Regions from separate parts of the Shimia sp. R9_1 genome, predicted to be linked through region 2. Evidence: riboswitches for the same ligand, from Rfam matches in the RefSeq annotation. Region 2 holds a riboswitch; each other region holds the start of a gene.
What was found. A riboswitch is a leader RNA that binds a small molecule or an ion and turns the genes downstream of it on or off. The one in region 2 is predicted to bind cobalamin.

Region 1 (10,113 bases), on a different contig from region 2:
TGAGAATGTTTAAGGCTCACAGAACACCAAACGCAATCATGGTCTGACAAAGGACGTTTCGTTGCGTCAATGGAGGGCAAGATGCCCTTTTCATCACAGTGCAGCCCCCTGCCCGCAAACCAATCCAACTTCATCACCCGATCAGGGTGCGGGGTTATGAGGCTTGGTCGTGTGGTCATCCCTTCGGCGGTAAATTCCCATGAAAAACCCTGTGTTTCAGCCAAATCGAAAAGCGTTTCTCGCTTCCAGTCGAAATCCGGAGGAATGTGATTGCCTGTGTTCAGGTCTCCGCCGATCAGAATGGGCATATCAGGGGCAAATTCTTCTACCGCAGCCAAAAGGTCCGCGAACTGCGTATGGCGATGTGCGGCATTAGCATTGCTCTCCAAATGTGTGGAGACGACACAAAGAGGGCCAGCCTCTGTGGGCACAATGGCCGCAAGCGCCATACGCCCACCAAGCCGAGGTTGATCAGGATCGGAGGCGCCAGCATCTGCAGCAAACCAATGACCGTCTTGGTCGAGCCTGATCATGCCAACGCGCTTAAACGGAACGGAAGACAAAATAGCGTTGCCATGCCAACCAAGGCTATTGAAGGAATCTTTGCAGAACTGCCGCTCGGTTGGCCCGCCAAGATCCAGCTCAAGGAACTCGACGCCGAAGGCGTATTGCATGCCCAAAAACGCAGCCATGTCCTCAGTTGTGTGGCGTTGCCCTGTGCGGGACATACCGTGATCTACCTCAGACAAAAGCACGATGTCTGGCGACACTATGTTCAATTGGGCGGCAGTGTCTTCCGGAAACAGGCAACGTTCCACATTCCAGGCTGCGACCGTAGGTGTTGTTGGCAGCACGGACTGTGCGGCAGTCCCACCAATTTGCACGGCGTTCATCGCGGGGGTTTGCGCAAGCAACGCCCTATGTGCTTGTGCGGTGCGAGGGGCCTCAAAAAGGTGTTTTTGTTCGGCAGCGGTGATTTTTGGCAGCGTATCAACGGTATGAGTGATCACAGCGCTTTCCCCGTTTCCACATCAAAGAGACGCAGCGCATCGGGCTTAAGCGCTACACGTGTGGCACCCGGAGCTGCCGCGATTTCTTTGCTGACGTGAATAGTAAAGTTTTGCTCTGCCAACTGACCATGCAAGAGACGGTGCGCACCGAGCTCTTCGACGATGTCGACGTGGAAATTCAGCGGTCCTGCTGCGTTGAGTTCGACATCTTCCGGGCGGATGCCCAACGTCACAGCGCCTGCTCCCGGCGCTTTGGCCAGTGGCGTGCCGCCGTTCACAAGCACTTGCCCTCCCTCCAGACGAGCGTTGATCAGGTTCATCGGAGGCGCGCCCATGAAGCTTGCAACAAAGGTTGATGCGGGGGAATGGTAGATATCCGCCGGGGTGCCAATTTGCTCAATCTGACCTTCGTTTAACACGATAATCCGATCTGCCATAGTCATGGCTTCGACCTGATCGTGGGTTACATAGATCGAGGTGACCCCAAGGCGACGTTGCAGCGCCTTGATTTCGATACGCATTTGGTTGCGCAATTTAGCGTCGAGATTGGAAAGCGGTTCATCAAACAGGAACAACGCCGGATCACGCACCACCGCGCGCCCCATGGCGACACGCTGACGCTGCCCCCCGGACAACTGGCTTGGCTTGCGGTCAAGATACGGCTCAAGGTTCAGCATCTTGGCCGCTTCGACCACTTTACGTTCAATCTCTTCAGCCGGCGTTTTGCGGTTTTTGAGGCCATAGCCGATGTTTTTGCGAACCGTCATATGCGGATAGAGCGCATAGTTCTGAAACACCATCGCGATGTCGCGATCCGCAGGATCAACGTCATTCACGACGCGATCACCGATCGACAGGTGGCCTTCGGAGATGTCTTCCAGCCCGGCGACCATGCGCAACAAGGTGGATTTGCCGCAGCCAGAAGGGCCAACCAGCACGACAAACTCACCGTCGGCGATGTCAAAGCTGGTGCGGGTGACGGCTTCAAAGCCGTTAGGATAGATTTTGCGGATGTTTTGCAGAGAGACTTGAGCCATTTCTCTTGTCCTTATTTGTCAGATTCCGTGAGGCCCTTGACGAACCAGCTTTGGAAGAAAATCACCACGAGCACAGGCGGCAGGATCGCAATCAATGCGAGCATATTGGCGCGGCCGTACTCGGGAATATTGGTGCCTTCGAGATCTTGGGTGATCTGTTTGATCCCGCGCACCAGCGTGTACATGTGCTCTTCGGTCGTGATCATTGTTGGCCAGAGGTATTGGTTCCAGCCAAAGACAAACATTATGATGAACATGGCGGCGATCATCGTTTGGCTGAGAGGCACCAGGATATCGATGAAGAATTTCACCGGCCCCGCTCCGTCAATCCGCGCGGCCTCCACCAGCTCTTCAGGCACGGAACGGAAAAACTGACGGAAGAAGAAGGTCGCTGTCGCTGAGGCGATCAGCGGCACAATCAAACCGCTATAGCTGTTGAGCAACCCGAGCTTTTGCGCAATCTCATAGGACGGCAGAATGCGTACCTCGAGTGGGAGAAGCAGCGTCGTGAAGATGAGCCAGAAGGCAAAGGTAGCAAACCGAAGCCGGAAGTAGACCAGCGCATAGGCCGCCATCATGCCAATCGCAATTTTGCCAAGGGCAAAGCCGAGGCCAAGGATCAGCGAGTTTTTCAGCATCGACATACCGGTGTTCTCGCCAGAGAAACCGGACGCTTCAAACATCGCCTTGTCAAAATTGGCGCCAAACTGATCTCCGATCACCAGCTCGGGGCCGTTTTTGATGGTTGCGACATCGGTGGTTGTGGTGGTTTGCAGCACGATCAGCAAAGGCACCAGCATGAAGAGCGAGCCGAGGATCAGTACCGCGTGATCGCCCACATCGCTCCAGCGGATGCGGAACTTGCGCATGGGCATCGTGGGCGCCTGGCTTTGGGAGATATCTGTCATGATTTGCGCCCTTATGTGTAGTGAATGCGCCGCTCAACCAAGCGGAACTGGAAGATGGTCAGTGCCAGCACAAGCACCATGAGCACGACGGATTGTGCGGACGATCCGCCAAGGTCGTTGCCGCGGAAACCATCCACATAGACTTTGTAAACCAGCGTCATCGGGTTGTTACCGGGTTCCCCTTTCACCAGCGTGTCGACGATGCCGAAGGTGTCAAACAGCGCGTATGTGATGTTGATGATCAGGAGGAAGAAGCCGGTTGGTGCCAGCAGTGGGAAGGTGACTTCCCAAAAACGGCCGGTGGCGGATCGGTTGTCGATCAGGGCGGCTTCACGCACGGCTTTCGGGATGGATTGCAGCCCTGAGAGGAAGAAAATGAAATTCACCGGCACCTGTTTCCAGACGGATACGATTACCATGGCAATTGCGGTGTCATTGAAATTCACACCCAGTTTGAAATCCCAGCCGATGCTGCGCGCGAGCTCGGTCAGCGGCCCCCAGCTCTGATCAAACATGATCAGCCCGACAAAGCCCGCAACCGGGGGAGCAACCGCGTAGACCCACATCAGCAGCGTTCGGTAACTGCGCGCTCCGCGCAGAACTTTGTCTGCCTTCACCGCAAGCAAAAGCGCCAGGGCAAGCGAGAAAAAGGTCACCAGTATCGTGAATACCAGCGTGAACCGCGCGATCTTCAGATATTCGCCGCTGCCTGCGAGGTCCGTATAGTTGTCGACCCCTACAAAGGTTGAGCCAAACCCAAAAGGATCTTGCAGATAGAATGATGACTGCACCGCGTGGGCGGCTGGCCAATAGAAAAAGATGGCGATGATAATCAACTGCGGCAAGAGCAGCAGGATCGGCAGCCATCTGGTGGTGAAACCGGCGCGTTTCATTGAAGGTGTCCTTTGAAAGAGGGGACGGCCGCGATCTCGCGCGGCCGCCCATTATCTGTCTGGAAGAGAAGCTTAGCTCTGGGTCTTGGCGAATTTCGCAAGCAGATCGTTGGCTTCTTTTTCGATGGTTACGAAGGCGTCTTCCACAGTGGTTTCGCCGGTCAGGATGCGGCCGTATTCGCGGTTCATCACGTCACGGATCTGCACATAGAAACCCATGCGATAGCCTTTGGTGTTGTCACCTGCTGGCAGGGACAGCTGTTTGATGCCAATCTCAGCAGCTGGCGCGCGGTCATAGTGGCCATCCGCTTTTGCCATTTCATAGGCTGCTTCTGTGATCGGCACATAACCGGTTTCCTGGTGCCAGAAATACTGCGTCTCAGGCTGAGTCAGGAATTCAAAAAACGCCGCGGTTGCTTCGTTGTCAGCCGCGTCGTGGCCAGCCATAGCGAAGAGAGATGCACCGCCGATGAAGGTTTGCTTTGGCTCGGCAGTCACAGCTTCCCAGTAAGGCAGGTAGGTCGCGGAGAAATCAAACGGCAGGTCTTTCTTGGACAGGCCGCCGAAAGAGCCGGAAGAGCCCAGCCACATGCCAACTTTGCCTTCTTCAAATGGGGTTGCGTTGTCACCCCAACCGGTGCCGAACCACTCAAAGTAGCCCGCATCCTGCCATTCGGTCACAGCGGTGAAGTGGGCTTTGATCGCGTCGTTGTTCACGAGGATCTTGGTGCCTTCAGCGCCTTCATAGCCGTTGTTGTTGGTGGCAAACGGCAGATCGTGACGAGACATGAAGTTCTCGGTGAAGATCCATGGCAGGTGGGATTGCGTCAGCGCGGTATAGCCAGCCTCTTTCAGAGCCGGAGCTGTGACAGTCTGAAACTCTTCCCAGGTTTTTGGTGGCTCAACACCCGCTTTTTCAAACGCCTGCACGTTGTAGTACATGATTGGCGAAGAAGAGTTGAACGGCATGCCGATCATTTTGTCGTCGGCGTCAGCATAGAAGTAGCGCACGCCGGAGATGTAGTCGTTGATGTCAAAAGCAACACCATTGTCGGTCAGCAGATCCTGAACCGGAACAGTTGCGCCCTTGGCGCCGATGACGGTTGCGGCGCCAGCATCAAACACCTGAAGGATGTTTGGCTGTTCGCCAGCGCGGAAGGCGGCGATGCCTGCGGTCAGGGCTTCTTCATAGGTGCCTTTAAAAACCGGGGTGATTTTGTATTCGTCTTGAGACGCGTTGAAGTCTTCGGCGATGGCATTCACAGTTTCGCCCAATGCACCGCCCATAGCGTGCCACCAGGTGATTTCAGTTTCAGCAAAGGCAGAGTTTGCCGCCATTGCGAATGCGGCCGCAGCCGTGCTTGTCATGAAATGTTTCACAATCGGTCTCCAGTTGAGTCGGTAAACCCTGTTTGGATTCACCAGCGTTTTCCGACCCCCATTGCCCTCTGACAAAGGTGATCTGTGTAAATTCTGTGCGCCTGCAGATTGCTCAGCGCGAGGGTTGTGCAATATCTGCACACGTGTTCAGGTAGCGAAGATATGCGACAGTTCTGTGAAGCGAATTTTGCGTTTTTGTTAAGTTTCACCCGGGAGGCACCAAGCGGAGATGAATCATGGCGTTGACAAAGAGCGGCCCAAATCACGCCGGGTGACCGCCCAAGCGGTAGCAGATGCAGTTGGAGTGTCTCGTTCCGCTGTGTCCCGGGCATTTACCGAAGGCGCATATCTGGACAACGCGAAGCGTCGGGCGATTTTGCAGATGGCCGCGAGAATGGGGTATCAACCCAATGCCTTGGCTGCAGGGCTTCAGGGAGGCAGATCCCACCTTGTCGCCATCTTTGTTGGAAATATGCGCAGCGCCTATGACTCTATGTTTGTCAGCCAGCTGGTACGAGAGCTCAATGGGATCGACAAATGGCCGGTTCTGATCGATGGCGGCGGCAAACGTGCTGCCACGGCCATTGACGAAATCATGCGCTACCCGCTGGACGCTCTCATTCTGCGCGGGGGAAGCATGTCTGCTGACATCGTCACCCATTGCGCGCGCTTTGGCATACCAATGATCTCCTCGGGTCGGCCGGTAGATGCATCCGGAGTTGATAACGTCTGCTGTCGCAATGCGCTTGGGAGCAGGCTGATAACAGAGCGGTTGATAGCCAGCGGGAGAAAACGGTTTGGACTTATTGCAGGCCCAAAGGATTTTCATTCAGCTGAAGGCCGCCGAGAAGGCGTGCTTGATGCCCTCGGTGAAGCAGGGCTGTCTCTGCGATGTGAAGCTTTCAGTGACTACACCGTGGATTCTGGTCACCAGATTGCGCTTGAGATGCTGGCTTCCAATGTCATTGATGCCTTGGTTTGCTCCAATGACGCTTCCGCCATCGGTGCTCTGGCGGCTGCACGCGAACTGGGGCGCGCGGTTCCGGGTGAATTGGCGATTGTCGGCTTTGATGATATCGACATGGCCAAGTGGCCGATGTTTGACCTGACCACTGTGCGCAACCCCATTGACGCCTCCGTGCGCGAGATCATTGCGCTCTTGGAGCGCCGACTCGCCGATCCCACGAAAGACGATGAGACTGCCTACGTCGATCCCAGCGTCGTTGAACGCGGCACGCACTAATTTTTGGGCAATCTCGCGCCATTCCGTTTCATATTTATCTACTTTGATTCCGCAATTGTGTCCGCTGAGGTCGCAATCCGTTATTGACCCGCTCTCCCCGCATCTGGCAAGAACGCGCCATGTTCGGTTCCGGGTTAACCCGGAAGCAATAGGGAATGTAGTGCGGCGATATCGGTGCCAAATCTGCAACTGCCCCCGCAACTGTAAGCGGCGAGCACGGCTGAAAACGCCACTGGGGTTTCCCGGGAAGGCCAGCATCGTGTTTTGACCCGCAAGTCAGGAGACCTGCCGGACATGCGCCCTTGGAAGGGGCGTTCATTATCGGCGACGGGGTGTGCGCCGGGTCCACTTGGTTTGGAAGCTGAGTGGCTCCGTGCTCTCCGAAGTCACACAAAAATAAATGCGCCGGGGAAGGCGCAACGTGATAAGGACCAAACAAATGAAAAAGCTGCTTTTGGCGGCCACCGCTGCTCTTTCCATCCCTGCGATGGCGCAAGCGCATTTTCTTCTGGAATACACCGAAGACACGATGATTGAGCGCCCCGGTGACGTTCCAGTCAAGCTTATTTTCTGGCATCCACACGAAGCGGGTCATGTGATGACCTTGGACAAGCCTGAAGAATTTTTCGTTATCCACAACGGTGAGAAAACGGATCTCTTGGGTACGCTTGAAGAGACCACCTTTGACGGTCCTAACAACAGCGCAAAAGCATTTTGGGGATCGGTTCCGGTAAAGCGTTCGGGGGACTATGTCGTTGTGACGGTGCCCGCACCTTACTATGAAGAGTCCGAGGATATCTACATTCAGCAGATCACCAAGACCTATCTGAACCGCAACGAGCTGCCGACCGACTGGGATCAGCCCCAAGGGCTCGCAACCGAGATCCTGCCCCTGAACAAGCCGTACAACATTATTGCGGGATCGACCTTCACGGGCCGTGTTCTGAGCGAAGGTCAGCCGGTGGCGGGTGCTGAAATCGAGATCGAATATATGGCAGCGGAGCCAGATCTGGAAGGCACCGGAGCCAAGGCAGCGACTGCGTCGCCTCTGCCAGGCGGCGCAATCGTCGCGATCTCTGACGACAATGGCTACTTCACTTTCGGTGTGCCAAAAGCAGGTTACTGGGGTTTTGCCGCTCTGGGTTCTGGGCCGGCAACCGAGCATGAGGGCAAAGAGCTGAGCCAGGATGCGGTGATCTGGATCCGCGCTTGGGATCTGGAGTAACGCTTCATGCACATTGTTGACGGAGCCTTGTCCAATCCGGTTGTCATCGGCGGCGCACTCGCAGCGGTCGGCGGCATCGCGATGGGGCTAAAATCGCTGGACCTTGACCGCATTCCGGCTGCTGGCGTGTTGTCGGCAAGCTTTTTTGTGGCATCTCTGATTCATGTCCCGATTGGCCCGTCATCTGTGCATTTGATTTTGAACGGTCTGGCCGGGCTCTTGCTCGGCTGGGCCGCATTTCCCGCCCTCTTTGTAGGGTTGCTTTTGCAAGCGGTATTCTTTGGCTTTGGCGGTTTAACCGTGCTCGGGATCAACGCCGTCAATATCGCGTTTCCTGCGGTATTAGCCTGGATGTTGTTTGGCCGCCTAATCGGCCGAGGCTCGCCTGTTCAAGGGGCAATCTGGGGCGGGATCGGCGGGGCCTTTGCAATTGCGGCCACAACCGCACTTGTCGCGGTTTCATTGGCACTTTCAGGCGAGGAATTCATTCCCGCGGCGAAACTCGTGTTTTTCGCCCATATTCCCGTGATGGTCGTTGAGGCCTTTCTCACGGGATTTGCGATCTTGCTCACGCGCAAAGTCAAGCCTGAGCTATTTTTGAAGGGGCGAGCCGCATGAAAAAGCTGATATTAATGTGTGTGCTGGTTCTTTCACCGCTGCCTGCCCTGGCCCATAAGGTGATTGCCGGAGTGTTCCCGTCGGGTGATGCGATCGAAGGAGAATTAGGTTTTTCAAACGGTGACATGGCTGAAGATCAAGAAGTTGTCGTCACTGGTCCAGATGGCACCGAATTGGGGCGCACGATGACTGACGCAGATGGTTTTTTTGTGTTCACACCAAGCAGCCCGGTCGCGCATACATTTTTTGCCGATCTTGGTGCAGGCCACATTGCTGAGGTAACCATGCCTACCGAGGAAGTCGCGGAGATTTTGGGGGTTGCGGCAGAAATAGTGGATCCAGCACCAGCCGCCCTGTCAGGCTCAAATATCAGCGGCGTGACCGTTGCCTCGCTTTCTGAGGAAGAACGCGCCGCTATTGCCCAGACAGTTAGGGACGAGATGCGCCCCCTGCGTCGCGAGATTGCCGCGTATCGTGAGCACAATGACTTTCAGAGCATTCTGGGAGGCATTGGCTATATTGTCGGCTTGTTTGGGCTCGGATTTTATATTGCCGCACGCAAAAAGTTGGTGCGCTGATGGCGCACGCACTGGAACCACAAGCAAAAACGCTCTCTGAGGCTGGCAGAGCCAGTCTCTATGGCAAGCTCACAGAGCTTGATCCTAGGATGCGTATTCTAGCGGTGTGTCTTTTTGCTGTGGTGACCGTCGCTTTGCAAACACTGTCAACTTTGGTTGCTGCATTTTCGGTCTCCCTATGCCTGCTTATTCTGTCAGGCCTTCCCAAACGTCGAACCTTAAAGCGCATGGCGATGATGGACGGCTTCATCATATTCATGCTCGTGCTAATGCCATTCTCAATGCCGGGCGACGCGATGTTCACGGTTTTTGGCTTTCCGGCGAGCTGGCAAGGGCTTTGGAAGGCAATAGAGATTGCACTAACAGCAAACACAGTGATCCTTGCTCTCATGGTTCTGGTTGGGACAATGGAGCCGGTCACCCTAGGGCATGCTCTCCACCGTTTGCGATGCCCTGAAGTCTTGGTTCATCTCTTGATGTTCACCATCCGCTATATTGAGGTGCTGCGAGAGGAGTATCTCCGGCTCCGAGGGGCCATGAAAATCCGCGGATTTCGTCCGGGAACCAACTGGCACACATATCGAAGCTTTGGCTATCTGGTAGGTATGATGCTTGTGCGGGCCATCGAACGATCAGAGCGTATCCTTTCGGCAATGAAGTGCAGAGGCTTTTCAGGGCGGCTTTTCCTGCTACAAGATTACGCACTGACTCGGCGGGATCGCCTCTTTGCCGTTTCGATGTTCGCGCTTTGTGCGGGCCTTCTCATTCTGGACCACCTATGACGATCCTAAGGCTCGACGACATTCACTTTGCATACCCTGGCCACGCTCCAGTGCTGAGTGGTGCCTCACTGCATCTTGAACCTGGAGAGCGATTGTCCATTGCTGGGGCGAATGGTGCTGGTAAATCCACATTGTTTCGCATTGCGCTTGGCCTTCAGAAGCCAGACGCAGGTACCGTCACTATTTTCGGTAAGGAGCGCAGTGTCGAGGCCGATTTCCATGAGGTGCGCCAACGCATTGGCATGGTGTTTCAAGACCCTGACGACCAGCTATTTTGCCCCACGGTCGCTGAGGATATTGCCTTCGGGCCGCTCAATTTGGGGCGCAGTAAATCCGAAGCAATTGCCATCGTAGATCGTGTCCTCACCGACCTTGATCTGATGCATCTGCGCGATCGCATCACGCACAAGCTGTCAGGAGGCGAGAAACGTTTGGTAAC
Region 2 (10,113 bases):
GCTTGGTCCAGGGCCATTCCAGCGCAGGGCCAAACTGCGCCATGAAATGCTTCATCCCGGCCTCGCCACCCGCCACGCGATAGGTGTCAAACAGCCCCATCTGCGCCCAGCGAATGCCAAAGCCCATGCGGATCGCCTCATCAATCTCTTCGGTGGTGGCAATCCCGTCTTTCACCAGCCAAAGCGCCTCACGCCACACCGCCTCCAGAAAACGGTCCGCAATATGGGCATCAATCTCCTTGCGCACATGCAGCGGGAACATCCCCACCCCGGTCAGGATCTCTTTGACCCGCGCCACCATCTCTGGCGGGTTCTTCTCGGTGGGCACCACTTCAACCAGCGGCATCAGATAGACCGGGTTAAACGGATGGGTCACCACAATCTGCGCAGGCCGCGTCGCGCAGCCCTGCAATTCGCTCGGTTTAAAGCCACTGGTGGAACTGCCAATGATGGCATCCTCGTCGCAATGCTCCTGCAGCGTCTGATAGACCTTCCGCTTCAGCTCCAGCCGCTCCGGCACGCTCTCCTGAATCCAAACGGCGCCTTTCACAGTCTCTGACATGGCTTCATGAAAACTCAGCACGCCTTCATCTGGCAACGCCGTGTCGCTCAGCCCCGGCAGGCTCACGCGCGCATTGGCAATCACCTCGCCAATCTTGCGCTCCGCCTCCGGGTCCGGGTCAAACACCCGCACGTCCCAGCCATTGAGCAGAAACCGCGCCGCCCATCCGCCGCCAATCACCCCGCCGCCAATAATCGCTGCTGTCTTTGTCATTCTATCCATCCTTCTTTTCCAAGCCCCGCCATCTGGAGGTCTCAGATCGGCCAACCGTTTTCGTCGTAACCACTGCAAAGCTCATTCTTGGAAGCTTCTCCCGCTCGAAAATCCGCAGCGATGTTTTCACACACAACCGCCACCGCATGTGCGCCTTCAATCTCTCTGTCGATTTCGGATTGGAGAGGCTGCCCCTCTTTGGCACCGCACCCCGCGCAGGTCAGCAAGATTGCCAAAGCCGCTCCCACCTTCAATTCCATCCCCTGTCCTTTCCGCATGATACGGGTCGCTGCACCTCTGTGCGCGCTTTAGTCTCCCTCAAAAAAGGAGACAGCCTATGTCTGTTCATTTTCATCCGCTGCCCGCCGCCGAGGTGTCCGCAATTCGCGCGAGCGGCATCGACGCCTACGGCAACCCCGTGGAGCGTGCGATTTGTGACGGCCCCGGTTTTCCCTGCCGCGCCTGTCTGACAGAAACCGCCGCTGGGCAGCCGTTCCTCACGCTGGCGCACCGCCCCTTTGAAGGGCAGAATGCCTTCACCGAAACCGGCCCAATCTATCTCTGTGAGAGCTGCGCAGGCACGCCGCCAAGCGTCGACCTTCCGGCGATCCTGAGCGCGCCCACCTATATTGTGCGCGGCTACAGCGCGGAGGAGCGCATTGTCTACGGCACCGGCCAAGTCACCCCGACGGCAGAGATCAGCACCTATGCCGCCACGTTGCTTGCGCGCGAAGACATCGCTTTTGTCGATGTGCGCAGCGCCTCCAACAACTGCTTCCTGTGCCGGATCAAACCCGCCTGAAACCCGTCGCTCTGCCGCGCGCAAAAAAGGCCGCGCAACAGCCTTTCTTAACCATTGCACCGCCGACTCAGGGGCCGTTTTTGGCGCCGACGCAATACCGTAGGGATACCGACGCGATACCGACGTGTTGTGTTTTTGGCCAAACAGCGCGCGGTGGGCCCAAAAACCTGCAAAGCTTACCCCGCCGCGCGCAGCTGTTGCGCCGCCCTCCCGCAAGGCCTCAGCCCTTCGGCGCGCGTTTCACCAAGCCAAGCTTTTCGCGCACTTCCGCGGGGCCAATCACCCGCGCGCCCATGTTCTCAATGATCGTGCCCGCGCGCTCCACAAGCTGCCAGTTTTCCGCCAGCACCCCTTTGTCGAGCCACAGGTTGTCCTCCAGCCCCACGCGCACATTGCCGCCTGCCAGCACCGCAGCCGCGACATAGGCCATCTGATTGCGCCCCAGAGAAAACGCGCTAAACGTCCACTCATCCGGCACATTGTTGACCATCGCCATAAAGGTGTTGAGGTCATCCGGCGCGCCCCACGGCACCCCCATGCAGAGCTGCACAAGCGCATTGGGCTCCAGCACGCCATCTTTCACAAGCTGTTTGGCATACCACAGATGCCCAGTGTCAAAGGCTTCAATCTCGGGCTTAACCCCCAGATCTGTCATCATTTTTCCCATCGCCGTCAGCATGCCCGGCGTGTTGGTCATCACATAATCGGCCTCGGCAAAGTTCATCGTGCCGCAATCCAATGTGCAGATCTCCGGCAGACATTCCGCCACATGCGCCACCCGCTCGGTGGCCCCCACCATATCGGTGCCCGCCACGGTGGGCAGTGGCGTTTCCACACCGCCAAACACAATATCGCCGCCCATGCCTGCGGTCAGGTTCAACACCATATCCACCTCGCTGTCGCGAACGCGGTCCGTCACCTCGCGATAGAGCCCCAGATCACGGCTTGGCACGCCGGTTTCCGGATCACGCACATGGCAATGCACCACCGCCGCGCCCGCCTTGGCCGCCGCAATCGCGCTGTCGGCAATCTGCTTCGGGCTGCGCGGCACATGCGGGCTGCGATCCTGCGTCCCACCCGATCCGGTCACGGCACAAGTGATAAAAACCTCACGATTCATTTGCAGCGGCATGGCGATTCCTTTCTTGCTCCTTGCCCAACCGTACTGCTCTTGCGGCGCAACACTTTTCACTTTACGAAAATTATATGACTGAATCCGCAAAAATTGGCGTTTTTCACCCCAACCCCGCGCCGCTCAACACCGCCATTCTGGTGCTGGATGAGTGCAACACGCTGAGCTTTGCCGCCACCGTAGACCCCATGCGCGCCGCCAACCGCCGCGCCGGAAAAACGCTCTTCAAATGGCAGTTTTTCACCGCAGAGGGCACGCCTGCTGCCCTCACCAGCGGTCTTGAAATCACCGGCCCCGCGCTGTCTGAGTTGGACAAATGTGATCTTTTGTTTGTGGTGGCGGGCTTTCGTCTGGAGGAACAATCCACCCCGCGCCTGCGCGCCTCGCTGCGTCGTATTTACAATGCGGGCGCATCGCTCGCCGCCATCGACGGCGGCCCATGGCTACTCGCGCGCGCAGGGCTTTTGGATGGTCATGAGGCCACCACCCACTGGGAAGATCTCGAAAAATTCTCTCAACAATTCCCGCAGGTTAAAACACTTCAGGACCGGTTTTGCCTGTCAGGACGCATTGCCACCTCGGGCGGCGCAAGCCCCTGCATCGACATGATGCTGCACCTGATTGCCAGCCGTTTCAGCCCCGATCTCGCGCGCCGCGTCGGCAGTGCTTTTCTCTATGACCCAATGCCTTCTCAGGCACAAAGCCCCACCTCAACCCCGCGCCAGATGCGCCAGCACCCGCAGGTTGGCCGCGCGCTGGATGTCATGGCCCGCGCGCTTGACACGCCGCTCTCCATCCCCGCCATTGCCTCGATCATCGGCACCTCCACCCGCACGCTGGAGATGCGCTTTGCCGCGCATCTGAACAGCTCCCCACAGGCCACATATCTGCATCTGCGCCTCGAAGAAGCCCTGCGCCTCGCCACAGACACTCGCTTGCCGGTGCGCGACATCGCCCTCGCAACAGGTTTCAACAGCCCCACCAGCTTCGCCCGCGCCTTCAAAAACGCCCACGGCAAATCCGTCCGCGACCTGCGCCGCAGCCGGATCTAAGCCCTTCATTCTGCTAAAAATACTCCCGCCGGAGGCATCGAAGTTTCTAGCGCGCGGCCGCCAAGATGCCATCCACATTCAGATGCGCTTCAACGTGATCTGCCAGTCGATCCAGCACCGCCTGCACGGTGACGTCATAGCCCTCATTGCCCACCTGCGCGCCCAGCGCCGTCAGCCAGGCCCGGCGGAACCCATCATCGCGGAACATGCCGTGCAGATAGCTCCCCGACACCTGCCCACCCGCAGACACCGCCCCTTCATCGCGCCCGTCTACCTGCGCAAACGCCCGCGCCCGATCCGGCCCATCGGTGCGTCCAATGTGGATTTCATAGCCCCGGAACGCCTCGCCGGAGGCCACATGCACGGCTTCGGTTTCCGTCAGACGTTTGTCCGGTGTCATCACCGTTGCGACGTCCAAAAGCCCAAGCCCTTCGGTTTCTCCAGCCGGGCCTTCGATGCCCTCAGGGTCCTTCACAACCACGCCAAGCATCTGATATCCACCACAAATCCCAAGAACATGGCCACCGCGCCGCACATGCGCCGTCAGATCCACATCCCAGCCCTGCTCGCGCAGAAACGCCAGATCACCCCGGGTGGATTTGCTGCCCGGAATGATCACCACATCCGCATCGCCAGGAATCGGCTCCCCCGCCCGCAGTATGGTCAGCGACACGCCCGGCTCCTGCGCCAGCGGGTCCAAATCGTCAAAATTCGCAATCCGCGACAACCCCAGACAGACCACGTTCAAGCCGCCGTCGCGCTCAGCATTCTTGATGTCCAGCGCATCCTCGGCGGGCAATTTCCACGCCTCCCCGAAATAGGGCAACACCCCAAAGCCGTCCCAACCGGTCGTTGCCTTTATCAGATCATACCCATCATCAAATAAGCTCGGATCACCGCGAAATTTGTTAATCAAGAAGCCCACAACCAGCGCTGCGTCCTCTTCGGAAATCACCGCCTGCGTCCCGACAACCTGCGCAATCACGCCGCCCCGGTCGATGTCTCCGGCCAGCACCACAGGCACCTCTGCGGCCTGCGCAAAGCCCATGTTGGCGATGTCTCCCGCCCGCAGATTGACCTCCGCAGGGCTGCCCGCGCCCTCAACAATCAGCAGATCACTTTGCGATTTCAAACGGTTAAAGCTCTCAAGCACCGCCTCAAGCAGTTGCGGCTTAAGCTTGGCATATTCACGCGCCTTCACCGTGGTCAGCCGCTTGCCCTGCACCACCACCTGCGAGCCGACATCGGTTTCCGGCTTCAACAGCACCGGATTCATATCCACGGTCAGCGCCTTGCCACAGGCCAGAGCCTGCAACGCCTGCGCCCGCCCGATCTCGCCCCCGTCCGAGGTCACCGCCGCGTTATTGGACATATTCTGCGGCTTGAACGGTGCCACAGACAGCCCCCGCCGCGCCGCCGCCCGGCACAACCCCGCCACCAGCATCGACTTGCCGACGTTGGAGCCGGTGCCTTGTATCATAATCGCCTTGCCCATGGCTCAGCCCTGTTTTGGGAGGAAGGCCTCCACCGCCGCTGAGGCGATGACCAGCACGTTTCCGTCATCAGGATTGGTCACATTCATCCCGCCAAAGACCGCTTTCACTTCGGCACGGCCTCGCGGCAAACGTTCTGCCAAAGCGTCACAATCGACCTTCTCGGGCTCCTGCACCCCCACGGTTACTTGCACCCGCATCTCTTTGGGATCTTTACCTAAAGCGGCAAACATCGGGATGGCAGAATGCCGGATCGCGTCTTCAATCGCACGGGCAGCGGCCTTGGTATAGTCCTGCCCGTATTGATCGTTGCCCATGCCCATTTCGATGATGAAACGCTGCTCGCTCATGCCGCGACCTCCACGTCCAACGCCACCGAGATCGCCACATTGGCCATCACCGTCGGGTTGCCACCATCCGTGCGTGGCACGTCCAGCCCGCCTTTGATCGGCACAACCGTGACCTGCCCATAAGGGAAGATCGCCGCGATCACTGCTGTGTCAATCTTGTCTGGCTGCTGCACTGCCACCTCAACGGTGATGATCATCTCTGATTTGTCTTTGCCGAAAAGCTCCGCCAGATTGATCGAATTGTGCCACAGCGCGTCTTTCACAGCGCGGCTCGCCGCCTCGGTGTAGTCCTGACGTCTAAGCGAAGAGCCCATGCCAAATTCGGTGAGCAGACGTTTGATCGCCATCAGAATTCCACCCCCGCCTGCGCCTTGATGCCATCGCGGAACGGATGTTTCAGCAGAGTCATCTCTGTCACCAGATCAGCGGCCTCAATCAGCTCCGGCTTGGCATTGCGGCCGGTCAAAAGAACGTGAGTCATCTCAGGCTTTTCGCTCAGCAGAAAATCGACCACATCGTCGATATCGAGGTAGTCATTGCGCAGCGCGATGTTGATTTCATCGAGCATCACAAAGCGGTTCTCCGGGTTGCGGATCAGCTCCTTGGCCAGCTCCCAGCCAGCCTCTGCTTTGGCAATGTCACGCTCTCGGTCCTGCGTCTCCCAGGTAAACCCTTCCCCTGACACATGAAATTGCACTTCTTCTGGGAAATGCTCTTCCAGAAAGGCCCGCTCCCCCGTGGCCATCGCGCCTTTGATGAACTGCACCACAGCCACCGGCATGCCATGTGCAATGCAGCGCATAATCATGCCAAATCCGGAGGAGCTTTTGCCTTTGCCCGGCCCGGTGTGCACGATGATCAGACCTTTTTCTTCGGTCTTTGTGGCCATCATCCTGTCTCGCGCCGCTTTGATTTTGGCCATCTTGGCCTTGTGGCGTTCGTTCTGATCCGTGTTTTCAGACATTCCTGCCCCTCCGTTCGCGCTTGACTTAGCCGCAATCATTGCCCATTCGGGTTGTCGCTGGTTTCTGCTCGATTTGAGCAGGTGAAAAGGGAATGTGAAACGGGTCCAACGTCAAGGCCCAAAGCGCAGCCGCCCCCGCGACCGTGACCGGAGAGGTCCGCCACAGCCACTGGAGAGATCCGGGAAGGCAGGAGGACCACCAGAGCCAAAGCTCTGAGATCCGCAAGCCGGGAGACCTGCCAGCGCAAATGACATAAACCGGACGGGGTGTTTCGGTGTCGGGCTCTCCATAGATGTCCCGTGTTTGCCCCGTCCCTGAAAAGGGACCAGATCTGATGGCTGATGCAAATGCTCCAGTCGAATTGCTTGTCTGCACCACTTGCCGTGCCGGCCAGCCAACCGACGTCGAAGGGCCGCGCCCCGGCACGCAATTGTTTGATGCGCTCACCGCCTCAGACCTGCCGGAAAACGTGACCGTGAAAGGTGTTGAGTGCTTTTCCAACTGCGATTTTGGCTGCTCGATCACCGTGCGTGGCGGCGATGAGCGCTGGACCTATGTCTATGGCAATTTCACCGGTGCAGAAGACGCGGAACTGGTTGCGGACGGCGTGAGCAAATATGCCGCCACCGCTGACGGGCTGGTTCCATGGCGCGAACGCTCCACCCATTTCCGCAAAAACTGCATCGCCCGCATTCCCCCACTGGAGATCCCCGAATGAGCACTCTTGAGAAACTCCCCGTCACCGTCATCACCGGCTTTCTGGGATCCGGCAAAACGACACTGGTGCGCAACCTGATGACCAAACCACAGGGCAAACGCCTTGCGGTGATCGTCAATGAATTTGGCGATGTGGGGGTGGACGGCGAGATCCTGAAATCCTGCGCCATCCCGGATTGCCCGGCCGAAAACATCATGGAGCTGGCCAACGGCTGCATCTGCTGCACCGTGGCGGATGATTTCATTCCCACCATCGAAGCCCTTATGCAGCTTGAGCCGCGCCCAGAGCACATTCTGATTGAAACCTCCGGCCTGGCCCTGCCAAAGCCGCTGTTGAAGGCGTTTGACTGGCCCGACATCCGCTCCAAGATCACTGTCGATGGTGTGATCGCGCTGGCGGATGCAGAGGCTGTGGCCGATGGCCGCTTTGCCACCGATGTGGCCGCCGTGGATGCGCAGCGCGAAGCAGATGAAGGCTTGGATCACGAAACCCCTCTGTCTGAGGTCTTTTTGGATCAGATCAACTGCGCCGACATCGTGCTGCTGACAAAGCCTGACCTGGCTGGCCCGGAAGGTGTCGCCAAAGCCAAAGAGATCGTCCTGTCAAAAGCACCCCGCGCACTGCCCGTGGTTGAAGTGGCAGAAGGCGATGTGGACCCGCGTGTGATCCTTGGCCTGGAAGCCGCCGCAGAAGACGATCTGGAGGCCCGTCCCTCCCACCACGAAGATCACCACCACGCTCATGATGGTAACGATCATCATCACGATGACGATCATCATCATGACCACCATCACGATCACAACCATGAGGCGTTCAACAGCATTGTTGTTGACGTGCCAGAGCAAACCGATCCCGCAGCTTTTGCTGCCAAGATCGAGAAAATGGCCAAAGATCTCAACATCCTGCGCGTCAAAGGCTACGCCGCGGTTGAAGGCAAACCCATGCGTCTGCTGGTGCAGGCTGTGGGCGCGCGCGTGCGCCATCAGTTTGACCGCCCATGGAAGCCCGAGGAAGGCCGTCAGGGCCGCATGGTCGTGATTGCGGAACATGATGACGTAAATGTGGATGCGATCCGCGCCGCTCTGGTAGACTAAACGCCCATGCATGTAGTCTTTCGCGAAAGCCACGGTCTTGATGAGGCCGAAACCCCAATGGATCTGGGTCAGTCACCAGCTGACCTTGTGGTGCTGTCGTTTTCTGACAGCGATCTGGGGGCTTTCGCGGCAGGCTGGCATCGCAGCAACGGCGCTCTGCCCACGCTGCGCCTTGCCAATCTGACAGCGTTGAAACACCCGCTGTCAGTCGACACCTACATCGAACAGACGCTGTCTGGAGCCAAAGCCATCCTGATCCGTCTGATTGGCGGCATTTCCTACTGGCAATATGGTATCCAGCAGGTGCAGGCATTGGCTGCGGAAAAAGGCATCGCCCTTGCCGTGCTGCCCGCTGATGGGCGGCCGGATGCACGGCTAGATGAGGTCTCTACCCTGCCGGTGTCCACCCTGCACCGCCTGACTCATCTCTGTGACACCGGCGGCGCTGTGGCCGCCCAAGCTGCGCTCGCGCAGTTGGCACTGGCCGCGGGGCTCTATGCAAAGCCGGTCATGGGCTCCAAAGCGCTGCCGGATCACGGCGGATGGACGCCTGAGACCGGCCTGTCTGACCCGCTCACCGGGCGCGACGCTACAAAGCCGCTGATTGCCCTGACCTTCTATCGCGCCTACGTCAGCGCCGCTGACACCGCGCCGATTGAAGCGCTTTTTGCAGAATTCCGCGGACGTGGCTTTGATGTTGTGGGCCTGTTTGCCCCCTCCCTCAAGGTGCCCGCCTCCGCCGCTTGGCTGGCCGACACCCTGCGCGATCTCAAACCCGCCGCGATTGTGAACGCCACCTCTTTTTCTGGCAAAGGCGCGGATGGCACCTCGCCTCTGGACGCCACCGAGGCACCAGTCTTTCAGGTGGCGCTGGCCACCTCCCGCAAGAAAGCCTGGGCCGAGGCAGAACGCGGCCTCGCCCCCTCCGATCTCGCCATGCACGTTGTGTTGCCAGAGGTCGACGGACGCCTCTTTGCCGGTGTGAGCTCCTTCAAAGAGCCCGGTAAAAAAGACGCAGCGCTGGAATATTCCCGCTTTGCCCACCGCCCGTTGCCTGACCGCATCACCGCTATCGCGGATAAGGTCGAAAGTTGGGTGCGGCTGGCACAGAAATCCAATGCAGACAAACACCTGGCCTGTGTGCTGTCGACCTATCCGGGCAAAGACTGGAACATGGCGCACGCCGTCGGGCTCGACCCGCTTGCCAGTGTTGAGGCGATCCTGTCTGATTTTGCCGATGACGGCTTTGACACCGGAAACGGCGAGGCAGCGCCTCTTGCAGACGCACTGCTCGGCGAAACGATCTCTTGGTCGCTGGCCGATTACAAAACTGCACTGACCTCCCTGCCAGAAACGCTGCAGGCAGATCTCGCAGAGGCTTGGGGCGCACCGGAGGATGATCCAACCGTTGCGGATGGTGCGTTCACCTTCAAGGCTACAAAACGCGGCAATATCCTGATCGCGCTACAGCCGGAACGCGGCACCGATCTGATCCGCGAAGACGAATACCACGATCTCTCCCGCGTTCCGCGCCATTCCTACGTGGCCTTCTACCTCTGGCTCCGTCAAACTCAGGCCACCGATGCGCTGTTGCACATCGGCGCCCATGGCACACTGGAATGGCTGCCCGGCAAATCCGTGGCCCTCTCCGAGGCCTGCTGGCCCGAGGCGCTTATTGGCGACGTGCCAGTGATCTACCCGTTTATCGTGAACGACCCCGGCGAGGCGGCGC
Region 3 (10,113 bases), on a different contig from region 2:
CGGCCGGTCGGATTCTGTCTGGTGAATCCGTGCCGTGGAGTGTCGCGTCGTCCACAGTTCGGACACATTGAGAAGGGGATATTCTGTCGGCCAAAAGCGTGACTGCTTTCCATATTTGAGGACAAGGTTCACGAAACTGCGCCGCAGGTCGTTTAAGTTTTGGGGCAGATATTACGGATCTGCTTTTGAGAATTGATTTTTAGGAGTGCGAATTTATGAGCTCGGAGCCAATTTATCTCGTCACAGGTGCCGCGGGTTTTGTGGGAGAGCATCTCGTGCGGCACCTGAAAGGCGCTGGTGTCAAAGTGCGGGCGATGGTGCGCAAGCCCGCGCAGGCGGAGGCGTTAAAATCTCTGGTAGATGAGGTGGTTGTCGCGGATCTCGCGCAACCTGAAAGCCTGCCTGCGGCCGTGGAAGGGGTGGCTGGCATCTATCATCTGGCGAGTATTTTCCGGCAAGAAGGGCTGCCGGATGAGACTTTCTATGACATCAATGCCGAGGGCACGCGGCGCATTTTTGAAGCGGCGATTGCGGCCGGGGTGCCGCGCATCATTCATTGCTCCACCAACGGTGTGCACAGTGACATTGATCACCCTCCGGCAACCGAAGACTACCCCTTCAAGCCCGGCGATATCTATCAGGAAACCAAGCTTGCCGGTGAGGAGATCGCCTCAGAGTATTTTGCGGATGGTCGTATGGCTGGCGTTGTGCTGCGGCCGACGATGATTTGGGGGCCGGGCGATGACCGGACGCTCAAAATGTTCCGCATGATCCAAAAAGGGCGTTTCTTCTTTGTCGGTGATGGCGGCACGCTGCACCATTGGGTTGATGTGCGCGATTTGGCGGCGGCGTTCCGGCAGGCGATGGAAAGCGACGTCAACAATGAGGCTTTCCTGATTGGCGGGCGAGAATATGTGTCATTGCGCAATATCGCAAACGAGATCGCCGATCAGCTGGGCAAACCCAAACCAAGTTTGCGTGTGCCGGTTGGGCCTATGATGCTTTTGGCGCATGCCACGGAAATTGTCTGCAAGCCCTTGGGAATTGAGCCGCCGATTTTTCGGCGCCGCGTCGGATTCTTTATCAAAAATCGCGCATATGACATTTCAAAAGCGCATCGCATTCTCAATTTCCAACCCAAGCAGGATATTGCAGGGGAAATTGCAGATATTATCGAGGCTTACAAGAGTGATGGAAAATTGGCCTAAGGTCATTGAATTTAAGATTGCCGCCCAATTTGCGCCTGATTTTTCTGTTAATATTTCAATTATGAAGAAAGGATAGTGACGTTTAAACCACATGCTTTGTCGATATTGCCCGGTGTTAACCAGCTTAACGTAATTTTATTGTAGGAAAGTTGCGTGCATTGCTTAGCATAAAATTGATTTTGCGGTTTGAAGCCGAAGTTTAATAATACCACTGGGGAAGGGGTAAACGCTCGGTAAGTCTATGAGATTTCGAAATACTGTCGGGAAGAACCGCGACTCGACGGAATACAAATGAGTTTCTTTGAATACCAATGAATAGAGTTCTTTCACCTGATAGAAAGTTGGAGATGCGTCTGCCCAAAGCTGCGACATCTGCTCCGAAAATGCTGGAATTTTCCGATGTTATTCGCGCGTTGCGGCATCGGATTGCGCTTGTGCTTGCCACGGGCGTACTTTGTCTGGGGGGCGCGGTTTACTACCTGTCGTCCATCACGCCGACCTATAGTTCCGGCGGCCAGCTTTTGTTGGGTGGGCAGGGGCTCAGTGAACAGAACTCTTTTGATCTTGTGGAAGCTCAGGTGCTGAGCAACGCGGTGATCGAGGGGGAGATCGCGATTATGCGGTCCAATGAAATCCTCATCAACGTGGTGCAGAAGCTCAATCTGGATGAGGATCCGGAATTCAATCCAAGTTTGCGTGAAAAGCAGGTGCCCAATCCGGTGGTGACCTGGCTCAAGGATACAGCCAAAACCATTCTGGGCCGAGGCGAGAGCGCAGCGGATGATGAGGTGGTTGTTGTTGAAACAGCCTCCAATACAGCGGTTTTGGAGGCGGCCTCTCTGAACGAGCAGACCCTCGGTGAATATGGCACCTCAGTCGGCATTTTGCGCAAGGGTCTGTCCATTCGTCAGCAGGGTACCTCGTTTCTGATGGCGGTTCAGGCCACGTCGGAGAGCCCACAAAAGGCGGCGGCGATTTCCAACACGGTGATGACGGAATATATTCGCGTGCTTGCGGATAAACGGTTCCAGACGGCAAGCCGTTTCACCGGCTGGCTGGAGGGTCGGGTTGAGGAGCTTGCGAGCAACCTTGAAGAATCCGAGCGTGCCGTTTTGGAGCTGCGCAGCGTCATGGAGGCGGATGCTGACAATGGTGCCCGTCTGGATCAGCAGATGCAGGAGTTCACCACCAAGCTGGTGAACGCGCGGGCGGAGCTGGCGCAGGCAGAGGCGCAGGTGCGTCGGGCGACGCTGGTGAATGAGCAGGATGGCCCGCTGGCGACCGCGAATATTCTTTCCAATGATGCGATTTTTGAGTTCCGTCGGGCGCTGGTGGATCTGCGCCGCGAAGAGGCAGAGGCCTCACTGAGCTTTTCAGATGAGTCCGCGCGGATGGATTCAATCCGCCGTGCGATTTCCAAGACCGAGGCTGAGCTGGCCAATGAGGTTGAGAACCTGATTTTGCAGCTCAACAACCGGGTGGAGACACTGCGGCTCAACGTGCGCACGCTGGAGACCAGCCTGCGCAGCTTTGAAGGGTTGAACCTTGAGCGGTCGCGCCAGCTGATCGAGATGAACCAGCTGCAGCGTGTGGCCGACATCAACCGCCGTGTGTATGAGGACTTCCTGGGGCGGTATCGCGAAATCAGTGAGTTTCAGGAAATTCCGATCTCCGATGCGAAGATCATCCGTTATGCCTCACCACCCAGCAGCCCGTCTCACCCGCGCAAGAAAGTGGCGGCGATCCTGGCGCTGGTTGGCGGGCTTTCGCTGGGGGCGGCTTTGGCCTTCATGCTGGAGTGGCGGCCCAGACGGCTCTCTGAGCCGAGGCAGGTGTCGCGCGCAACTGGATTGCCGGTGTTTGGCAACACCCCCCGCTTGAAGAAGATCCGCTCGGCTGAGAAGCTGGTTGCACAGCTTTCCAACGATGAGGCCTTTGCGCAGGCGGCGCTGAAGCTGGCGGATAACATCAATCTGCACAGCGAACGATCGCTGAGGTCTCTGTTTGTGACCTCCTATGATGCCAACCAGAGCCGGACCAACACTGCGATCTTGCTGGCCTGGGCCAATGCGCAACGGGGTCGAAAATGTGTGCTGGTCGACGGAGATTTCCGCACCGCACAGCTGACGGATAGTTTTGGTCTGAATGAACAGGCGAACTTCTTGTCCGCCATTCACAGCGACAAGCCTTTGAGTGAATGTCTGGTGGTGACGGATACGGCGGATGGATTTGACTGTATCGGCGCGGAAGTATCGGCGGCGGATCCCTCTGTGCTTTACAGCTCTGAGCGGATGCAGGACATGATTGCCCTGCTGCGCAAGGTCTATGATGTGGTCATCATTGATGCGCCCAGTCTGGAGGACAGCTCCAACAGCTTTGCCGGTTTGAATTCGCGTGATCTGGGAATCTTCACGATTGAGACCAATAAGATGACGCGCGATGGCATGAACCGCAGCCTGAACATGTTGAGAGATATGGATCTGGGCGGCGCGGGCATTGTCCTGAATGGGGCCAAGTGAAGCGCAAAGCTGAGTGGCGGATGCCTGGGTGCATCGGCCACTTCGCTGTGCCCCGCGTGACATGTGTTTTGATCCAGACATAGGTGCCGTGTGAAACCGATTTCCGCCGCAGATGCTCAGAAGACATCCTGGGACGTGATCCTGGTTGGGACGAGCTTTGCCTCCTGTTTTTTCGCCTACAAGCTGAAAGGGCGCGGCCTGAGGGTTCTGTTTCTGGAGCGTGGTCCGTTTATTGATCATGACACCCAGCTGGAAACCCGCGTTCCGCACCCAACAGGCGGTGTGGCGCAGGAAAACAGCTCTGGCCAGCGCAAGGACTGGACCGTGCGGCACCAGTTTGGCGGCTGCTCAAACTGTTGGTGGGGGAACACGCCGCGCCTGCAGCCGAGCGATTTTGAGCTGTTTTCAAGATATGGCGTGGCGCAAGACTGGCCGGTGTCTTACGGCGACATAGAGCCTTACATGGTGGAAGCCGAGTATCTGATGGATATCGCCGGTTCCGATGAGGCGGGATATGCGCCCCGGAGTGCCCCGTTTCCGTTTCCGCCGCATGCGCCAACGCGGGCGGAGCGCAAGCTGTTTGCCCAAGAGCCTAGCTGGCAACCGATGCCCTGCGCGCGTTCCAATGGGGGGCGTCGCACCACCTGTTGTGTGTCTGGCGCCTGTAACCTGTGTCCGGTGGATGCGAAGTTCACGATCCTCAATTCTCTGGAGCTGTTTGAGGATGAAGGGTTTCATTATCTGCTGGATGCGGAGTGCCGCACTGTGGAGACTGCTGCGGGTCTCGCCACCGGTGTTGTGGCGCAGACAGCCGAGCTGGGGCCGATCACCTTACGGGCGGATTTTGTCGGGCTTGGGGCCAACCCGATCTTCAATTCGGCAATACTGCTGAGATCAGGCATTGGCTCTGATCTGGTGGGGCGTGGGTTGCATGAACAGGTGGGGCAGTTTGTTTGGGTGAACATTCCGTTTGACAACTATTATGGCGGCACTTCGCTGACCGGGATGGGATACGGATTTTACGATGGGGAGTTTCGTCGCGAGGCGGCGTCTGTCCTCATTGAAAGCTGGAATGCACCGCCGTCTTTGCGCCTTGAGAAAGGAAAATGGCTGCAACGCCTGAAGTTGAAGCTGGTGGCCGAAGATTTGCCGCAGGAGCAGAACCGCGTCGTGTTGAAAGACGACGCGCCGACGATTTTGTGGTCCGGGCACAGCGCCTATGCCTATGCTGGCCTTGCGCGGGCGCGTGAGCGTGTGTCCTCACTGATCCCATTTGACCATGAGATTGTCGGGATAGGGGGCATTGAGCCGACGGAAGCGCATATTATCGGAGGCACCCCCATGGGTACGGGCAGCAAAACCGGTGTGGTGGACAAAAACCTGCGGGTCTTTGGTGTCTCCAATTTGGCCTGTCTTGGGGCTGGGACCTTCACGACCGGGGCGGCTGCGAACCCGACGCTCACGCTGTCGGCGCTGTCGCTTTATGCGGGAGAGCAGCTATGAGTTTGAGGCGGCGCGCGTTTCTGGTGGGGGCAGCCGGTCTGGCGGGGGCGGTTCTGGTGCCTTTGACGCTGGGCGGCACCACGTCATTCCTGCGACGCACGCTGAAGGATCACTTTGGCCCTGAGGCTCTGGAGCTGGCGGGCATTGACGATTTTGTTGACGAGTTCGCCGCCTTGGCCGGAGAGGATGACCCGGCAAAGAAGATCGCGGCGGAGATGTACTTTGGCTGGCATGGGGATCGTGTGAAAATGATCGGCCCGGCCAAGGCGATACAGGAGCGGTTTCTTTTCACCATCCTGCACCGGAGCAACATCATCGCGGTTCAGCAAGGCCGCGCGACAGAGTTTGAATACGGGTCCGTTGATCCTTGGTCACCGGTGTGCGGGCTCTATCTTTCCTCCTTCGCGGATGAAACGCTTTAGGTGAAACGCCGGTGTGCGGCTGGCCATTTTTCTGAGGGTGATGAGATCTTGCGCCGGGATGGCGGTGATGTGGATATCTTGGGCAGATATCCACAGAAACTTTGCATCCATCAACAATAAATCGAAGTCACAATGCCGCTATATATTGACACTATGTGGTGATCACACCCTATATAGGGGTGCTTCGGTTCTTTCGATTCCTGTCGAAGGCTAAGAGGGAAGCCGGTGAAATTCCGGCGCTGCCCCCGCAACTGTAAGCGGATAGCAAGGCTGAATATGCCACTGGGGGCATCCTCGGGAAGGCCAGCCAAGCGTTGATCCGCGAGTCAGGAGACCTGCCGAAAGTGCAAAATGATGACCACGAACGGAGGGTTCGGGGGCGCGTAAGAGGTGGTGCTGCCACTCTGCGTCCTCGGCTTTGACAAAAAGAAAGAGGACAGATGAGCATCATCGTTTATTCCAAACCCGCTTGTGTACAATGCACCGCAACCACACGTGCGCTGGACGCCAAAGGCATCAGCTATGATGTGGTTGATCTGACGCAAGATGACAGCGCGCTGAGCCATGTGACCGAGCTGGGCTATCGTCAGGCGCCAGTGGTTGTGGCGGGTGCGGATCACTGGTCGGGCTTTCGCCCTGACATGATCGCTCAGCTGGCCTAAGGGAGGTGAGCCGCCAATTTCCGGCGCTTGTCTACTATTCCTCAAAATCGGGCAACACCCACCGGTTTGTGACGCGGCTCGGTATTGAAGCCGCGCGCATCTCGGAGGATCCCGACGCGCCGCTCCCTGACCCCAAAGAAGCCTTTGTTCTGATCTGTCCGACCTATGCGGACGGGCAGGGGCGGGGGGCTGTGCCCAAACAGGTGATCCGTTTTCTCAACGACGCCACCAAACGCGCCCACCTTGTTGGGGTGATTGCCACCGGCAATCGCAACTTTGGCGCCACCTACGGGTTGGCCGGGCGCGTCATCGCCGAAAAATGCAACGTCCCGCTGCTCTACACCTTCGAGCTGGCTGGCACCGAAACTGATATTTCCCGCGTCCGTGCGGGGCTGGAAAAGATTGGGAGACCGCTATGCTCGACAGCACAGTGAACGAGCAGGACTATCACGCACTCAACGCGATGCTGAATCTGTATGACGCGGATGGCAACATCCGCTTTGACGCGGATCGCATGGCGGCGCGTCAGTATTTCCTGCAGCATGTGAACCAGAACACCGTTTTCTTCCACTCGCTGGATGAAAAGCTCGGCTATCTGGTGAGCGAAGGCTACTATGAAGAAGCGGTTCTGGATCAATATTCCAAGAACTTCATGCGGGCGATCTGGGAAGCGGCCTATGCCAAGAAATTCCGGTTCCCGACCTTCCTCGGCGCCTTCAAATATTACACCTCCTACACGCTGAAAACCCGCGACGGGCAGCGCTTCTTGGAGCGCTATGAGGACCGTGTGGTGATGACCTCTCTGGCGCTGGCGCGCGGGGATGAGGATCAGGCCATGGCCTTTATGGAAGAGATTCTGGAGGGCCGTTTCCAGCCGGCCACGCCGACCTTCCTGAACGCCGGTAAAGCTTCCCGTGGCGAGCTGATCTCCTGCTTCCTGCTGCGTCTTGAGGACAATATGGAAAGCATCGGCCGCGGCATCAACTCGGCACTGCAACTCTCCAAGCGCGGCGGTGGTGTGGCGCTCTTACTGACCAACATCCGCGAGCATGGTGCGCCGATCAAAGGCATTGAAAACCAGTCCTCGGGCGTGATCCCGGTGATGAAGCTGCTCGAAGACAGCTTTTCTTACGCCAACCAGCTGGGCGCACGTCAGGGCGCAGGCGCGGTCTATCTGAACGCGCACCACCCCGACATCATGCGCTTTCTGGACACCAAGCGTGAAAACGCCGACGAGAAAATCCGCATCAAGACGCTGTCGCTGGGCGTGGTGATCCCCGACATCACCTTTGAACTCGCCAAGAAAAACGCCGATATGTATCTCTTCTCTCCGCATGACGTGGAGAAAGTTTATGGCGTGCCGTTCTCTGAAATCTCGGTGACTGAGAAATACAATGAGATGGTCGAGGACAAGCGCATCCGCAAATCCAAAGTGAACGCGCGCGAATTCTTCCAGACCATTGCCGAAATCCAGTTTGAGAGCGGCTATCCCTACGTGATGTTTGAGGACACGGTGAACCGGATGAACCCGATTGAGGGCCGGATCAACATGTCCAACCTCTGTTCGGAAATCCTGCAGGTCAATGAGGTGTCCGAGTTCAACGAAGACCTCGGCTATGCCAAGATGGGCAGCGATATTTCCTGTAACCTCGGCTCGCTCAACATCGCCAAAACCATGGACGGCAAAGATCTGGGCCGCACCGTGGGGGCCGCGATCCGCGCGCTGACAGCCGTGTCTGAGATGTCCGCAATCGACTCCGTGCCATCGGTGCGCAAAGGCAATGATGACAGCCACGCCATCGGCTTGGGCCAGATGAACCTGCATGGCTTTCTTGCGCGTGAGCACATTCACTATGGCAGCCCGGAAGGCATTGAATTCACATCGGTTTACTTTGCCGCTGTGGCTTTCCACGCGATCCGCACCTCCTGTGATCTGGCGCAAGAGCGCAAGGCTTCCTTCAAGGGTTTCGAGCGCTCTGACTATGCCTCCGGTGTGTTCTTTGACAAATACACCGAACAGGACTGGTTGCCGGAGAGCGAGAAGGTCAAAGCACTGTTTGAGGGGCTCGATCTGCCCACCCGTGAGGATTGGGCTGCACTGAAGGCAGACGTGATGAAACACGGCTTGTTCAACCGCAACCTTCAGGCGGTGCCGCCGACCGGCTCGATCTCCTACATCAACAACTCGACCTCCTCGATCCATCCGATTGTGTCCAAAATTGAGATCCGCAAAGAGGGCAAAATCGGCCGCGTCTACTATCCGGCCGCCTTCATGAACAACGAGAACCTCGAGTACTACCGTGACGCCTATGAAATCGGCCCCGAGGCGCTGATTGATACCTATGCGGCGGCCACCGAACATGTGGATCAGGGCCTGTCGCTGACCCTGTTCTTCCCGGCCGAAGCCACCACGCGCGACATCAACCGTGCCCAGATCTACGCCTGGAAAAAAGGCATCAAAACAATCTATTACGTGCGTCTGCGTCAGGAGGCCCTGGAGGGCACCGAGGTGCAGGGCTGCGTATCCTGCTCGCTGTAAGGGAAGCCTGACATGAAAGACATGATCGAAACCCGCATCCCACGTGCCATCAACTGGAACCGCCTTGAGGACGACAAGGACCTTGAGGTTTGGAACCGTCTGACCGTCAACTTCTGGCTGCCGGAAAAGGTGCCGCTCTCTAACGACATCCCAAGCTGGGGTACGTTGACGGAGCATGAAAAACAGCTCACCATCCGCGTGTTCACCGGGCTGACGTTGCTGGATACCATCCAGAACTCCGTTGGCGCGCCAGCGCTGATGCCCGATGCGATCACCCCGCATGAAGAGGCTGTGCTGACCAATATCGCCTTTATGGAAGCGGTGCATGCGCGTAGCTATTCTTCCATCTTTTCAACGCTTTGCTCCACCAAGGAGATTGATGAGGCGTTCCGCTGGTCGGAAGAAAACCCGCATTTGCAAGCCAAGGCCAAGGCGATCCTTGATACCTATGCGCCGGGCAATGACCCGCTGAAGCGCAAGATTGCTTCGGTGTTCCTTGAGAGCTTTCTGTTTTATTCCGGCTTCTATCTGCCAATGTATTGGTCGAGCCGCGCCAAGCTGACCAACACCGCCGATCTGATCCGCCTGATCATCCGCGACGAGGCGGTGCATGGCTATTACATCGGCTATAAATTCCAGCGCGGCTATGAGCAGCTCGATGAGGCCGGACAGCAGGAGCTGAAGGATTATGCCTTTGGCCTGATGTTTGAGCTTTACGGGATTGAGAACCAATACACTGAAGAGCTCTATGACGAGCTGGGCCTCACTGAGGATGTGAAGGTCTTCCTGCACTACAACGCCAACAAAGCCCTGCAAAATCTCGGCTTTGAAGCGCTGTTCCCGCCGGAAGTCTCCGAGGTGAACCCGGCCATTCTGGCTGCCCTCAGCCCGGACAGCGAAAACCACGACTTCTTCTCCGGCTCGGGCTCTTCCTATGTGATCGGCAAAGCGGTCGCGACCGAAGACGAAGACTGGGATTTCTGATGTCCCGCGACACGCTTGCGCTTGTGAAGGAATGGCATGAGGCCTTTGATGTGCCCGTGGTGGACACACCTGCCATTCCCCACGCGCGTGCGGAGATGCGTCAGGCCATTCTCGAAGAAGAGGTGGCCGAGCTGCGCGCCGCCATTGCGGCCGGGGATATGGTCGAGGTGCTCGATGCGCTCTGTGACATCCAATATGTGCTGGACGGCACCTTTCTGGAGTTTGGCCTGCACAGCCTGAAACCCGCCGCCATGGCCGAGGTGCATGCCTCCAATA

Region 1: linked by a shared signal. The riboswitch ahead of J7399_RS17355 (DUF4198 domain-containing protein) and the one ahead of J7399_RS01625 (DUF1636 domain-containing protein) in region 2 are both predicted to bind cobalamin.
Region 3: linked by a shared signal. The riboswitch ahead of nrdH (glutaredoxin-like protein NrdH) and the one ahead of J7399_RS01625 (DUF1636 domain-containing protein) in region 2 are both predicted to bind cobalamin.

The regions. Positions count from the first base shown of each region.
Region 1 is NZ_JAGHRN010000006.1:13,193-23,305, reverse strand. It holds gene J7399_RS17385 (endonuclease/exonuclease/phosphatase family protein) at 1-893, opposite strand, end outside; gene ugpC (sn-glycerol-3-phosphate ABC transporter ATP-binding protein UgpC) at 1,007-2,047, opposite strand; gene J7399_RS17375 (ABC transporter permease subunit) at 2,059-2,916, opposite strand; gene J7399_RS17370 (ABC transporter permease subunit) at 2,967-3,848, opposite strand; gene J7399_RS17365 (extracellular solute-binding protein) at 3,921-5,216, opposite strand; gene J7399_RS17360 (LacI family DNA-binding transcriptional regulator) at 5,458-6,471, shown strand; cobalamin riboswitch at 6,579-6,779, shown strand; gene J7399_RS17355 (DUF4198 domain-containing protein) at 6,911-7,696, shown strand; gene cbiM (cobalt transporter CbiM) at 7,703-8,314, shown strand; gene J7399_RS17345 (cobalt ABC transporter permease) at 8,311-8,892, shown strand; gene cbiQ (cobalt ECF transporter T component CbiQ) at 8,892-9,674, shown strand; gene J7399_RS17335 (ABC transporter ATP-binding protein) at 9,671-10,113, shown strand, end outside.
Region 2 is NZ_JAGHRN010000001.1:319,435-329,547, forward strand. It holds gene J7399_RS01580 (carnitine 3-dehydrogenase) at 1-775, opposite strand, end outside; gene J7399_RS01585 (hypothetical protein) at 817-1,035, opposite strand; gene J7399_RS01590 (DUF1203 domain-containing protein) at 1,113-1,577, shown strand; gene J7399_RS01595 (3-keto-5-aminohexanoate cleavage protein) at 1,798-2,709, opposite strand; gene J7399_RS01600 (GlxA family transcriptional regulator) at 2,784-3,761, shown strand; gene J7399_RS01605 (cobyric acid synthase) at 3,808-5,256, opposite strand; gene J7399_RS01610 (Lin0512 family protein) at 5,260-5,604, opposite strand; gene J7399_RS01615 (Lin0512 family protein) at 5,601-5,951, opposite strand; gene cobO (cob(I)yrinic acid a,c-diamide adenosyltransferase) at 5,951-6,568, opposite strand; cobalamin riboswitch at 6,610-6,827, shown strand; gene J7399_RS01625 (DUF1636 domain-containing protein) at 6,904-7,287, shown strand; gene cobW (cobalamin biosynthesis protein CobW) at 7,284-8,381, shown strand; gene cobN (cobaltochelatase subunit CobN) at 8,388-10,113, shown strand, end outside.
Region 3 is NZ_JAGHRN010000006.1:118,551-128,663, reverse strand. It holds gene J7399_RS17860 (hypothetical protein) at 1-71, shown strand, start outside; gene J7399_RS17855 (NAD-dependent epimerase/dehydratase family protein) at 216-1,208, shown strand; gene J7399_RS17850 (exopolysaccharide transport family protein) at 1,556-3,727, shown strand; gene J7399_RS21215 (GMC family oxidoreductase) at 3,818-5,230, shown strand; gene J7399_RS17840 (hypothetical protein) at 5,227-5,652, shown strand; cobalamin riboswitch at 5,821-6,010, shown strand; gene nrdH (glutaredoxin-like protein NrdH) at 6,093-6,314, shown strand; gene nrdI (class Ib ribonucleoside-diphosphate reductase assembly flavoprotein NrdI) at 6,320-6,748, shown strand; gene nrdE (class 1b ribonucleoside-diphosphate reductase subunit alpha) at 6,730-8,853, shown strand; gene nrdF (class 1b ribonucleoside-diphosphate reductase subunit beta) at 8,866-9,837, shown strand; gene J7399_RS17815 (nucleoside triphosphate pyrophosphohydrolase family protein) at 9,837-10,113, shown strand, end outside.